3 regions of the Exiguobacterium sp. RM11 genome follow, and region 2 is predicted to be linked to each of the others. Evidence: riboswitches for the same ligand, from Rfam matches in the RefSeq annotation. Region 2 holds a riboswitch; each other region holds the start of a gene.
What was found. A riboswitch is a leader RNA that binds a small molecule or an ion and turns the genes downstream of it on or off. The one in region 2 is predicted to bind S-adenosylmethionine.
Positions count from the first base shown of each region.

Region 1 (4,181 bases), 1.1 Mb from region 2:
ATTCTTTGAAGAGACCGTCGCGTTTGCAAAGAAGCATGATGTGATGGTCGTCCACGATTTCGCTTATGGAAGCATTGGGTTCGACGGTTATGTTCCCCCGAGCTTTCTTCAGGCAGATGGTGCGAAAGAAATTGGAATTGAAGTATACACGATGTCGAAGGCGTTCAATATGTCGGGGTGGCGTGTCGCGTTCGCGGTCGGAAATGCCGATATTATTGAAGCCATCAACACGTATCAAGATCACGTCCACGTGTCTGTCTTCTCAGCCATTCAAGAGGCAGCGATTGTGGCGTTAGAATCCCCGCGCGACTTACGTGATGACCTAGCCTCACTTTACGAAACAAGACGAAACCGATTGATTAATGGGTTACGCCGGGCGGGGTGGGAGATTGAGGCACCGAAGGGTTCGTTCTTTGTATGGGCGAAAGTACCTGAGGGGGATGCAAAATCGTTCTCGACAAAGTTACTCCACGAGGCGGGAGTCGCCGTCACACCAGGCTACTTCTTCGGAACAGAGGGAGAGCACCACATCCGTTTCGGTCTCGTATCGTCTGAACAGAAGATTGATGAAGCGGTAGAACGGATTGAGAGACTGTTTGCAGCCTATGAGGAGGTACATTTGTGATTCGTCAGGCCGTGCTCGAATATGACCATTCGCATGATGCGCTCGAGAACCTTCATACGTTGATTGGAAACCGGAAGGCACTCGTTTTGAAAGGATCGAACGGATACGGTGAAGCGGTTCGCGTGTTCCCTCGTCTAGCAAATCTTCCGAGTGTACAGTTCAACGGGGAATGTACAGACGAAGAAATAAATCGTTTGAATGCCTATCGACCCGACGTATGGATTGCCGTCGGCGGAGGTAAATTGATCGATACGGCGAAGCGGATTGCATTCACCCAGTCGGTCCCGCTCATTGTCGTCCCGACACTCGTATCAAACTGTGCAGCCTTCACACCACTCAGCGTCATCTACAGTGAGGAAGGGTCTTACATTCGCTATGACACGTTTCCGGTCGTCATCGAACGCGTCATCGCAGATGAACGACTGTTACGTGATTCGCCTTATGACTATTTCAAGGCTGGCGTCATCGACACGGTCGCAAAGTGGTTCGAGGCTCGTTATATTAGCGGGACGACTTCAAAGGATGCAGGGATTCAGTCAGGGTTATCACTTGCTGCGCAGTGCGGTAAATTGATGGACCTGTCAATCCGCGAACAGGACTTCCGTCGCTACGGTAAGGACATTCGGTATATCGTCGACCATGTTCTCGCAATCGGTGGTGCGGTTGGTGGGTTTGGGGATGCCGGCACTCGTGTTGCTGTCGCTCACGCCGTTCATAATGCACTTAGTCGTTTTGGATCGACCCACCATTGGCTACACGGAGACAAGGTTGGCTTCGGATTGATTGTTCAAGAACGGTTGATTCGATCCGATGACACCCTCCTGCTCGAGGACTGGCTTCAATCCATCGATGCGCCAACTTCACTTACCCAACTTGGGATTCATCCTGATCAAGTCGATGAATTGGTCACTTCGATCGTCGAAGAAATCACGATTCAAGGGATTCGGAATCTTCAAGATTCAGAGCAGTTAAAAGAAATTCTCATCAATCTTCAAGAAGTAGTTTACAAATAATGCTTTTATCAGTAATATAATAACAAAATAATAAAACCGTTTGCTTATCAAGAGTGGTGGAGGGACTGGCCCGATGAAACCCGGCAACCAGATCAGTATGATCATGGTGCTAATTCCAACAGACGAGACGTCTGGGAGATGAGCGTGTCCGACTTTCACTTGTCGTGCCCGCCGCTCTTCGTGAGTAGCGGGCTTTTCATTTGGAGGAGGAACTATTCATGAACATCAAACAAAAAACACTTTTGGCAGGCACGTCATTCCTTGCAGCAATCGCACTTTCTGCGTGTGGACAATCCGAGGCGAGCGAGACGCTCAGCACGGAAGAACTGACGATCGGCGTGACTGGTGGCCCACACGAGCAAATTGCGGAGAAAGTACAAGAACTCGCGAAAGAGGACGGTCTTGAGATCGATATCAAAGTATTCAATGATTACAACACACCGAACACGGCACTCGACGAGGGAAGCCTTGATGTAAACAGTTACCAGACGTTATCGTTCCTCGAACTTCAAAAGTCAGACAAAGGGTATAAAATTGACGACGTATTCAAAACGGTCGCATTCCCGATGGGTCTTTATTCTGAGAAGTTGACAGATATCAAGGATTTAAAAGAAGGAGATAAAGTTGCCGTCCCGAACGATCCGGCAAACGAACTTCGTGCCTTGCGACTATATGAAACAGCAGGTCTGATCACACTAAAAGAAGGTCTGACGGATAAAGCGACGAAACGAGATATCGCGGAAAACCCGCTCAATCTCGAATTCATCGAACTCGAAGCGTCACAGCTCCCGACACAACTTCCGGAAGTGGCCCTTGCAGCCATCAATACGAACTTCGCGATGGGTGCAGGTCTCTCTATCAACGAGGATGCCCTGTTCCATGAGGACACGGTCGACAACCCGTATCCGAACTATGTGGTTGTCCGTTCGGCCAACAAAGAAGATGAGGTCGTTGAGACGTTGAAGTCTTACTACCATTCGGATGAAGTACGTGCCTTCATCGAAGAGGAATTCAGTGGATCTGTCGTACCAGCGTTCTGAGGAGGGATTCGATGATTGAACTGAAACAAATCACCAAGCAATTTCACGTCAATGGAGATACGATCACCGCGCTCGACGACGTCTCCCTTACAATCGAAAAAGGGGAGATCTTCGGCATCATCGGCCGAAGCGGTGCCGGAAAGAGTACCCTTATCCGGATGATCAATCTATTAGAACGCCCGACGACAGGTGTCGTTGAGATTGAGGGACAAGACATCACGCTGCTAAAGAAAAAAGGTCTGTCGAATTTACGTCAGCGAATCGGCATGATCTTTCAACATTACAACCTATTAAAGACCGCGACCGTCGAAGAGAATGTCGCCATCCCGCTCCGCCTCGAAGGGCTCGGGAAGCAAGTCATCCGTGAACGGGTCGACCGCTATCTCAACATCGTCGGTTTATCTGAACATCGGAACCATTATCCGGAACAATTATCAGGCGGTCAAAAACAGCGTGTCGCCATTGCGCGAGCGCTCGCCCATGAACCGGACATCCTCCTCAGCGACGAGTCGACGAGTGCGCTCGACCCTGAGACGACCGAGTCGATCTTAGAGTTGTTGCTCGAGATCAACCGAGAACTCGGATTGACCATCTTCTTGATCACGCATGAGATGGAAGTGATTGAACGAATCTGTGACCGAGTCGCCGTCATCGATCATGGGAAAATTATTGAACAAGGCAACGTGTTGGATGTCTTCTCAAACCCGAGACACGAAACGACGCAGCGGTTCTTGAAGACGAATCTCGATGTTCCGGAAGAAGTGGTGTCGGAATTACAGACGCGAGGCACGCTCGTTCATTTATCATTCATCGGTAGTCAAACGGAGCAAGCTGTGCTCGCGCAGTTGACGAAACGATTCGGGATCTTACCGAACATCATCGGAGGCGGGATCAAGAAATTGAAAGCGGGTCTTGTCGGAAATCTGCTCGTTCACCTTGACGGGGATCACGATCAAACAGAACTTGCTGTCCGTTATTTGAAGACGAGCGGCGTACACGTAAGGGAGGTGTCGAACCATGCAACAGTTCTGGACAGACTGGGGTGACCTGATTTGGACGGGGACGATTCAAACGTTGACGATGACGAGTATCGCGCTCCTCATCTCGACCTTGATTGGACTTCCGCTCGGGACGTTGCTTGTACTGACGAGACCGAACGGGCGTCTCGCGAACCGGTTCGTGTACGGTGGATTATCGAGCGTCATCAACGTCATCCGTTCGATTCCGTTCATCATTCTCTTGTTTTTCATCTTGCCGTTCACACGTTTCATCATGGGTACAACGATTGGTGTCCAAGGTGTGCTTCTACCACTCATCGTCTTCACCGCCCCATACATCGCACGGCTCATGGAGTCTGCTCTTCTTGAAGTCGACCGCGGGGTCATCGAGGCGTATGAGGCGATGGGCATCTCAACGAGAAAGATTATCTGGTACGTCCTCATCCGTGAGGCACGTTCTTCCATCGTTCTCGGATTGACGATTGCGACAATCGGGTTGATTGGT
Region 1 covers NZ_CM187558.1:1,364,920-1,369,100, forward strand. Annotated here, with positions in the region: gene AC5LIL_RS07150 (aminotransferase class I/II-fold pyridoxal phosphate-dependent enzyme) at 1-625, shown strand, start outside; gene AC5LIL_RS07155 (iron-containing alcohol dehydrogenase) at 622-1,638, shown strand; SAM riboswitch class I at 1,680-1,783, shown strand; gene AC5LIL_RS07160 (MetQ/NlpA family ABC transporter substrate-binding protein) at 1,857-2,678, shown strand; gene AC5LIL_RS07165 (methionine ABC transporter ATP-binding protein) at 2,690-3,724, shown strand; gene AC5LIL_RS07170 (methionine ABC transporter permease) at 3,696-4,181, shown strand, end outside.
Region 1: linked by a shared signal. The riboswitch ahead of AC5LIL_RS07160 (MetQ/NlpA family ABC transporter substrate-binding protein) and the one ahead of mtnK (S-methyl-5-thioribose kinase) in region 2 are both predicted to bind S-adenosylmethionine.

Region 2 (4,181 bases):
TCGTCGGCTTGCAACATCCGCAATCATTCGAGCAATGGGCATCGCATGAATGAGGCCATATGACACGTGCCGTCTCCCCTGAAAAATCAACGTGATTGCAGTAGATGTGTTCCGGTGCCACATGACCTTCTAGAATCGGATGGACGAAAAAGTCCATACCGCCACTGACGACATCAAATCGAAAGCCAAGTGACTGTGTCTCTTGTAAAAACTTGATGAACCCTGGCCGAAGCGTGATGGTTGACTGCAGAAAGTCATGATACAAAGCTTGCTGATGACTCGGGAGCAGGCTGAACATTTGACCGACGCCTTCTCGAATGGAGAGCGTTTGGTTCAAAACACCTTCTTTGAGTTCGACCCATTCAGGTGGGGCGAAGCGTCGCATCAACGCGATGATGTTATCTTCTTCCGTGATGGTGCCGTCGAAATCACAGATGACGTGCGTACTCATCGCGTACCCCACGCATCCAACGCGGTCGATAACGCATCGGTCTCGCTCGTCTTACCGATTGCCTGGTCAATTGCTTGGCGGAATGCCCTCGCTCCGGCAGCCGCACCGTCGGGATGCCCATGAATCCCACCGCCGGCATTGATGACGACATCCGTTCCGAAGTCACGAATCAAATCCGGGACGAGTCCTGGGTGAATTCCGGCAGAAGGGACCGTCAGAATCGGTTTCGTCCAATGAGGTTCTGTCGCGTAAGTTTGAATCTGTTCTGCTTCGTCTTTCGGTGTCGACAGTGAACCATATGGTGACGGGAAAAGCGTCAAGTCCGCCCCGGCGAGTCGAATCAGTTTCCCGAAAAGGAGGGAATGACGAATCGATCCGGTCAACGCTCCTGCAAAAGCGGGATGTGCCAAAATCGGGACGTGAATCTCGGGATCTTTAGCGAGTTCCCGTAACGCGTCGAGCCCGTACGTATACACGTTGAACAAAAGTGCGGTCGCGCCTGCCTCAATCAAACGTTTCGCCTGGTCGCGTAAGGTGAAAACGGGTCCGCTCAACGTGACGGCGTATAGAACGGAACGACCCGTTAGTTCTTGGTGTTCTTGAATGATCGATGCTCCAATCCGAGCCCGTTCGAGCGATGGGGTGAGCGGATTGTCATATAAAATCTCATCGTCTTTCACAAGATCGATGCCACCTGTAAACTGGTCACGAAGTTGTGTCGCCAAAAAATCAAGGTCACGCCCGATGACGCCTTTGAAGATGCTCATGGCGAGCGGTCGGTCGTATACTCGAAGGATGTCGCGGACACCTTCGACTCCGAATGCGGCACCCGGAAAGTCCGATGCGAGCTCGTCTGGGAGCGTTAGGTCGACAAGTTGGACGCTTGGGTCGAGCGACAGCTTTCCGAATGTCGTCGTCAGAATGGACGAAAAGTCCGGCGTCACATTATGTAGCGGGTAACGAATCGAGAAGCGACTCGTCGTTTCCTGTTGGGAGGTATCGATGACCTCACCGCGGAATGCCTGTAGTTGATGCTGCTCGAGATGGTTCAATTCGGTCCATGTGCCGACGGTCAGCTCATGTGCGATTTTTTCAGCCACGTGCTCGACGTGATCGGTATGTTTGATTTCATAAGTAGCGATGATTCCCATAAGTTCCTCCTTTCAGGTCAAACAAAAATGACCTCATGCCAAGGCAAGAGGTCATTCGAAAACAATGAACTCTTATCTCTCAGCGATAGCTGCAAGAATTAGCACCGTGCCATTTCTGGTCGGTTGCTGCGACATCATCGGGCTTGTCCCTCCGTCTGCTCTTGATAAGAATAGTTGTGAAGTTGTGAAATTTAATTGAATTTTTACATAGAATCGCTCACTCGTCAATTCCTTTTTTTGAGAAAAAAAGTTTGAAAATAATGTTTCTATATATGCGTGTCAAAAATAGGGAGTCGACCGAAAATAGAGGATTGACAACTAGCGTGCCTAGTCCGTAATATTCGTCTCAACACGTCAAACACAATTACATCATTTACTCTTATCGCGAGTTGGCAGAGGGAATTGGCCCTAAGACGCCGCAGCAACCGACCATTTGGCACGGTGCTACATCCACCAGACATATGTCTGAAAGATGAGAGGAACAACCAATTTGGGTGTGCCTCTTTCTCGCGGAGAAAGGGGCTTTTTTCATGCATAGATTCAAGAAAGGGGAAAATCATCATGGCTTATGAGGCGTTTACAGAACAAAGTGTCGTCGAACACGTTCGACAGTTGGGGTTACTAGAAGAGGGGATTGCAGAATGTGAGGAAATCGGAGATGGAAATTTAAATCTCGTCTTTCGCATTCGTCAAGGAGAAACGTCATTAATCGTGAAACAGGCGTTGCCGTACGCAAAAGTCGTTGGAGAGAGCTGGCCGCTCACGCTTGACCGTTCGTGGATTGAACAACTGGCACTCCGTGAGTTTTCAAAAGTCGTACCACAATTCGTACCAGATGTACTCGGTAGCGACCGTGAACTCGCCTATACGATTTTAGAAGATTTGTCAGCGTTTGAAATCGTCCGGACGGGTTTCCTAAAAGGAGAGAGCTATCCGAATTTGGCGCGTCACGTCGGTACATTCCTCGGGGAAACGTTGTTTGCGACATCTGACTATGCGAAAGGACCGCTCGCCAAGAAACAAATCGAAAAAGAGTATTACAATCCAGAGCTATGCGATATCACAGAAAAACTGATCTTCACTGATCCGTATCGTGATGCAGAATCGAATCAAATCGAAACGCCTCTTCGTCCGGACGTGGAGCAGCTTTGGTCAGACCTCGCCTTGAAAATTGAAGTGACGAAATTGAAGGTCGGGTTCGTGACTAAACACGAAGCGTTGCTACATGGGGATTTACATACTGGAAGCATTTTTGCGACGCGTCAGGAAACAAAAATCATCGATCCTGAGTTTGCATTTTATGGTCCATTCGGTTTTGACATCGGTCAAATCATCGCCCATTTGGTGTTCTCGACGTATGCACATCCGTTGAAGCGGTTCGAACGCTTCACAGAAGTGCTCACTGTCTGGGAAACGTTCGAAAAAACGTTCCGTACACGCTTCACACAGGCGGTCGAGCCATTCAACACAGTAGGATTCGTGGACGAACTGTTGCCATCGATTTTGAGTGATGCGATTGGCTACGCGGGCTGCGAATTGATTCGTCGGACGGTCGGTCTAGCGGGCGTCGCTGACTTGGAAACATTGCCAGACGACCTTCGTATCGAACGGAAACGTCATGCCCTAGAACTCGGCACGCGTCTCATCAAACAGCGTCATCAGATTCAATCCATCGATCAGCTGATCCCGGTTCTATCGGAGGTGCGGGTATGAGTGTGCAAAGTATACATTTCGATGCCGACACGGAAGTGTTGACGATTTTAGATCAGACGCTGTTGCCGCAAGAAGAGCGCTATATCGAAGTGTTGACGCTCGAACAGGCCGAACAGGCGATCAAGTCGCTTCAAGTCCGGGGTGCGCCGGCCATCGCTTATTTTGGGGCGTTCGTTCTTGCGAAAGAAGCGTCACGCCTGCAAGACAATCCCTATTTTCATCTCCAATTGAATCAGGTTGGTCAACGGTTGATTGCGACAAGACCAACAGCGGTCAACTTACAACATGTCATCGAATCACTCCTTCGACTGAATGTGGGGGAGGACTTTGAACAGATTGCAAAAGCCATCAAAGCGCGTGCGATTGAAATCTATGAACAAGACGTGGCCACGTATCGCACGATTGGTGAACATGCGTTGACCGTGTTACCTGCTGGTGGGAACGTGTTGACGATTTGTAACGCCGGTGCCATTGCGACGTCACGATACGGTACCGCGCTTGCTCCGTTTTACGTCGGAAAAGAACGAGGCATCCCGTTTCGTGTATTCGCGTCGGAAACTCGTCCACTGCTTCAAGGGGCACGGTTGACGGTGTGGGAGCTCGACCGGGCAGACATCGACGTCACATTGATCACGGATAACATGGCGGCGTGGACAATTCAGACGAAACAAATCGATGCCATCATCGTCGGGGCGGACCGCATCACCCGTACCGGTCATACGGCCAACAAGATCGGGACACTCCAACTCGCGATTTTGGCGAAGCATTACGGCATCCCGTTTTATGTGGCAGCCCCGCATTCGACGTTTGATTTGGAAGCAGACGACACGATTCAAATCGAAGAACGGGACGCGCATGAAGTGACC
Region 2 covers NZ_CM187558.1:305,521-309,701, forward strand. Annotated here, with positions in the region: gene AC5LIL_RS01755 (2-hydroxy-3-keto-5-methylthiopentenyl-1-phosphate phosphatase) at 1-451, opposite strand, end outside; gene AC5LIL_RS01760 (2,3-diketo-5-methylthiopentyl-1-phosphate enolase) at 448-1,602, opposite strand; SAM riboswitch class I at 1,672-1,773, opposite strand; SAM riboswitch class I at 1,979-2,081, shown strand; gene mtnK (S-methyl-5-thioribose kinase) at 2,164-3,315, shown strand; gene mtnA (S-methyl-5-thioribose-1-phosphate isomerase) at 3,312-4,181, shown strand, end outside.

Region 3 (4,181 bases), 580 kb from region 2:
GTTTCTCTGCAATGTTGTCGATGATATAACGGTTGCGTGGGTGTTCTTGACACTCTTTCGAGCATGAACGCATTTGTTTCGGTTCACACTCTTCACAACAGAAATGCTGTACATTGCACTCCGGGTTTGCACAATTAACGTAACGAACCGTCTCAGTTCCACAGTGCATGCAGTGTGAAACAACAGTCGGGTTCACAGAGTTAACAGGGACGTTGATACGCTCGTCAAAGACGTAAAGCTCACCATCCCAGTTTTCACCTTTCGTCGCTTCGTCTTTTCCATACATTGCGACGCCACCTTTTAAGTGGAAGATGTTGTCGTGACCTTGGTCACGCATATATGCTGTAAATTTCTCGCAACGGACGCCACCAGTACAGTACGTGAGCAGTGTTTTCCCTTCGTAGAGGTCTTTGTTCTCTTCGAGCCATTCTGGCATGTAACGTGAAGCCTCTACATCGATTTTGATCGCGTTTTTAAAGTGACCAAGTTCGTACTCATAGTTGTTACGAACGTCGAGGATGACGACATCATCACGATTCATCATCTCTTTCCATTCTGCTGGTTCGAGGTATGCACCGTGTTGTTTCGGTACATCAAACTCACCATCAAAGCGCCACGTCACGAGCTCTTTCTTGTGGCGGACAAAAATTTTCTTGAACGCATGCTCTTCGACTTCATCGATTTTGAACTCGATATCGCTGAAGAGTGGGTTTGCTTTCAAGTCGTTCATGTATTGCTCAGTCTGTTCCCAAGTACCAGAGCACGTCCCGTTGATTCCTTCGGAGGAAATCAAGATGCGTCCTTTGATGCCAAGGTCTTTACAATACTTCAAATGTTCTTGCGTGAGTGTTTCTGGGTCTTCGATGTTGACGTACTTATAGTACAGCAAGACCCGCATTGGTTTTGTTTCCATGTTGTGTTGCTCCCCTGTGTTCAGTTTTTTGCAGGAAAACGAACGTTGGGTTGTGTCGTTCGACGAATAGACTTGCCTGCAACCACAAGTCCATTATTATATGATAAATATCACGACGAATTTTCGCAAATGGTTTTTAATTTTTTTTGACGAATGCAGGGAGATGCGTCTTGAAAATCGAATTCGGGTATTAGAGTAGTAGTAACGAAAGTTGAAGGTGGAACGACTATGCTCACTTCTCTCCAACAGTACATCATCCAATTAATCGAATGGCTTCAAAGTTTGCCTGGCGGTCCTTGGGCCGGACTCGGCGCTCCGTTTTTAGAAGCGATCTTTCCGTTTTTGCCACTCGTTTTAATCATTTCAGCGAATGCGGCAACATATGGTTTTTTGTTAGGGGTCCTTTTATCATGGATCGGGAACTTACTCGGAACGATTGTCGTCTTCGTGGCGGTCCGATATGTGTTTCGTAAACCGATGACGCGCTGGCTCGAGAAACATAAAGCGGCGGTCTATTGGTTAGAACGAATCAACCATATGAGTCCGATCTCACTCGGGTTCTTGTATTCGCTCCCGTTCATCCCGGTCAGTTTGATCACCTATTTGCTGGCGCTCATTCAGATGCCGCTCCGTACGTTCATTTTGGCGGCGGGATTCGGGAAACTACTCGTCGTCGTCATTTTCTCGGTCATCGGGGATCAATGGGAAGAATTTATCCAAAGCCCGTTTCGCTTATCGATGCTCGGTCTGCTTTTGGTCGCATTGTGGGCCATCAGTCGAGGACTAGAAGAAGTGCTCAAACGACGCGCTTTCAAAAAACGCAACGAGCAATTGAAGCAAGAGATGATCACTAAACGACAAACACCCCTTTGAACAAGGGGTGTTTGTCGTTTAAGACTGCTTTTTAAAACGCGGGAAGTTGAATGCAATCGCAATTCCTCCACAAATAAAGAGGAGGAACGGATAAAACATGAACGGGACGAGGTCAGGCGAAGCGGTCTTCGTCAACTCTGCGGCGATGAGAAGTTGCGCTCCGTATGGGAGAATCCCTTGTACACCACATGAGAAGATATCGAGCACACTCGCTGATTTTTTCCGTTCGATGTCGTATTCGTCCGCAATGTTCGCGGCGAGTGGTCCGGCTACGAGAATGGAAATCGTATTGTTCGCCGTCGCTACGTTCGTCGCACTGACGAGACCCGCGATACTCCACTCGGCACCAGCACGTTTTTGAATCCGTGATGTCAACGCATCACGCAAATACGTGAGTCCGCCGTTGTGCGAAATAAGTCCGACGAGGCCGCCCATGAGTAACGTCAAGAACGAGATTTCGGCCATACCGACCATGCCATCGGCGATAGCGGTCACAAATGCTGTGACGGATAAGCTTCCGTCGAGAAGACCGATGATTCCGGTTAGCGTGATTCCGCCCAACAGGACGAGAATGACGTTCAGTCCCGTTAACGCCAGTCCGATGACCGCGAGATAAGGAATCAGTTTATACCATTCGAATGCGGCGACATCGACCGTCGATTCACCGTTCGACAAGACCGCGAGTAAAATCGTCGTGATGATGGCAGCTGGTAGCACGATCCAGAAGTTCGTTCGGAACTTATCGCGCATGTTCGTCCGTTGTGTCCTGACGGCAGCAATGGTCGTGTCCGAGATGAATGAGAGATTGTCTCCGAACATGGCTCCGCCGACAACTGCCGCGGCAGCGATTGCGACGTTCACACCACTCTCTTCATGGATACCGAGGGCAATCGGCGCAAGTGCCGCAATCGTTCCGGTCGATGTACCCATTGCCATTGAAATAAAAGCAGCGATGACGAATAGTCCACTTAAGAGAAGCGATGGGGGTAAGAGCGTCAACGCGGCGTTAACCGTCGCGTCGATGGCACCGATTGATTCAGCTACCGTTGAAAAGGCACCAGCCAGTAAGAAAATAAAAATCATAATGATGATTCCCGGATTTCCGGCACCTTGTGCGATGCGTTCCACGGTTTGTGTGGCGCTTCCTTTTGTCATGAACGCTGCAACCATCAATGCGATCATGGCTGCGACGAGGACTGGAAACTTATAAAAGTCCCCATAGTAGACACCCGCCCCGATGAAAAAGAGCAAGAAGACGAGTAACGGCAGAAGTGCCCACTTGTTTGCTGTTGGTTGTTCCAAAATAATCACCTCACTAAAAAATAAAAAGGACCTTTTTCTTGAGAAAAAGGTCCTTCGTGTGAAATACCCTTTTCATCTTTCGGACGTATGTCCGCTGGATTTGGCACAGGTTCCCCGCTGCCGAGACTTCATAGGGCCAGTCCCTCCGTCTCTCTCGATAAAAAGTTAAGTTATCCTATTATCAAACACGTTCCCTAACGTACCTGTTTCAAATCTAGTTGTCAACCTAAAAACTCCCCAATTCGATGTGAGAAAGGGGAGTTTACGTCGTTAAATTGTTGAAGTGCGCCACGCGGTTACGTCCTGCATATTTTCCACCAACATACAGGGCACGGTCCGCATTTCGAATCGTATCATCGAGACGCTTGTTCCCGAACGCTTCGATTGTATCGACCCCGATAGACGCGGTGACAGAAATCTCATGGTGGTCGACAAGAAACGGTTTCGCTTCGATTTGATGGCGGATGCGCTCTGTGATTTCGATCGCTTGGTTCATGTCACAATGATTGAGCAACAAAATAAATTCTTCGCCGCCATAACGTGCAGCAAAGTCATCGGGACGAAGTACCTGACGGATTCGTCGTCCGAACTCTTGTAACACATGGTCTCCGACCTGATGACCGTACGTATCGTTGATCTTTTTGAAAAAATCAATATCGAGCATGGCGACCGATATCGGATATACCGACATATCGGATATTTGTTGAATGCCATATTCATAAAACGCACGCGCATTGGCGAGAAGCGTTAAACTGTCCGTCCGACTCTCGGTATAGAGGCGGTCCCGTTCGTGACAACGGCTAATGGTCCGGTTGAACGATTTTAACAATTTGATGATCTCGTGCTGAATAATCTTCGGATAACCGTATACAGGTTCGCCCATCATAACAATCCAGGTGCGAATCTCTTCGATTTCCTCCGAACGAACAGAAACGAAGCTGTGGTAATCGTCGTGGAAAGCATCAGAAAGGGAAGTATCCCATTCAAAGCGCATCTCATAGTCGAGGACTTGCTCGATTGGCTGACTCATGTCAAGCAACGTAAAGACGATGGGTCGATCGATGGGCTGTCGCGTCTTTAAATCAAAGTACAG
Region 3 covers NZ_CM187558.1:2,546,962-2,551,142, reverse strand. Annotated here, with positions in the region: gene trhO (oxygen-dependent tRNA uridine(34) hydroxylase TrhO) at 1-913, opposite strand, end outside; gene AC5LIL_RS13320 (TVP38/TMEM64 family protein) at 1,142-1,786, shown strand; gene AC5LIL_RS13315 (Na+/H+ antiporter NhaC family protein) at 1,805-3,088, opposite strand; SAM riboswitch class I at 3,158-3,252, opposite strand; gene AC5LIL_RS13310 (GGDEF domain-containing protein) at 3,351-4,181, opposite strand, start outside.
Region 3: linked by a shared signal. The riboswitch ahead of AC5LIL_RS13315 (Na+/H+ antiporter NhaC family protein) and the one ahead of mtnK (S-methyl-5-thioribose kinase) in region 2 are both predicted to bind S-adenosylmethionine.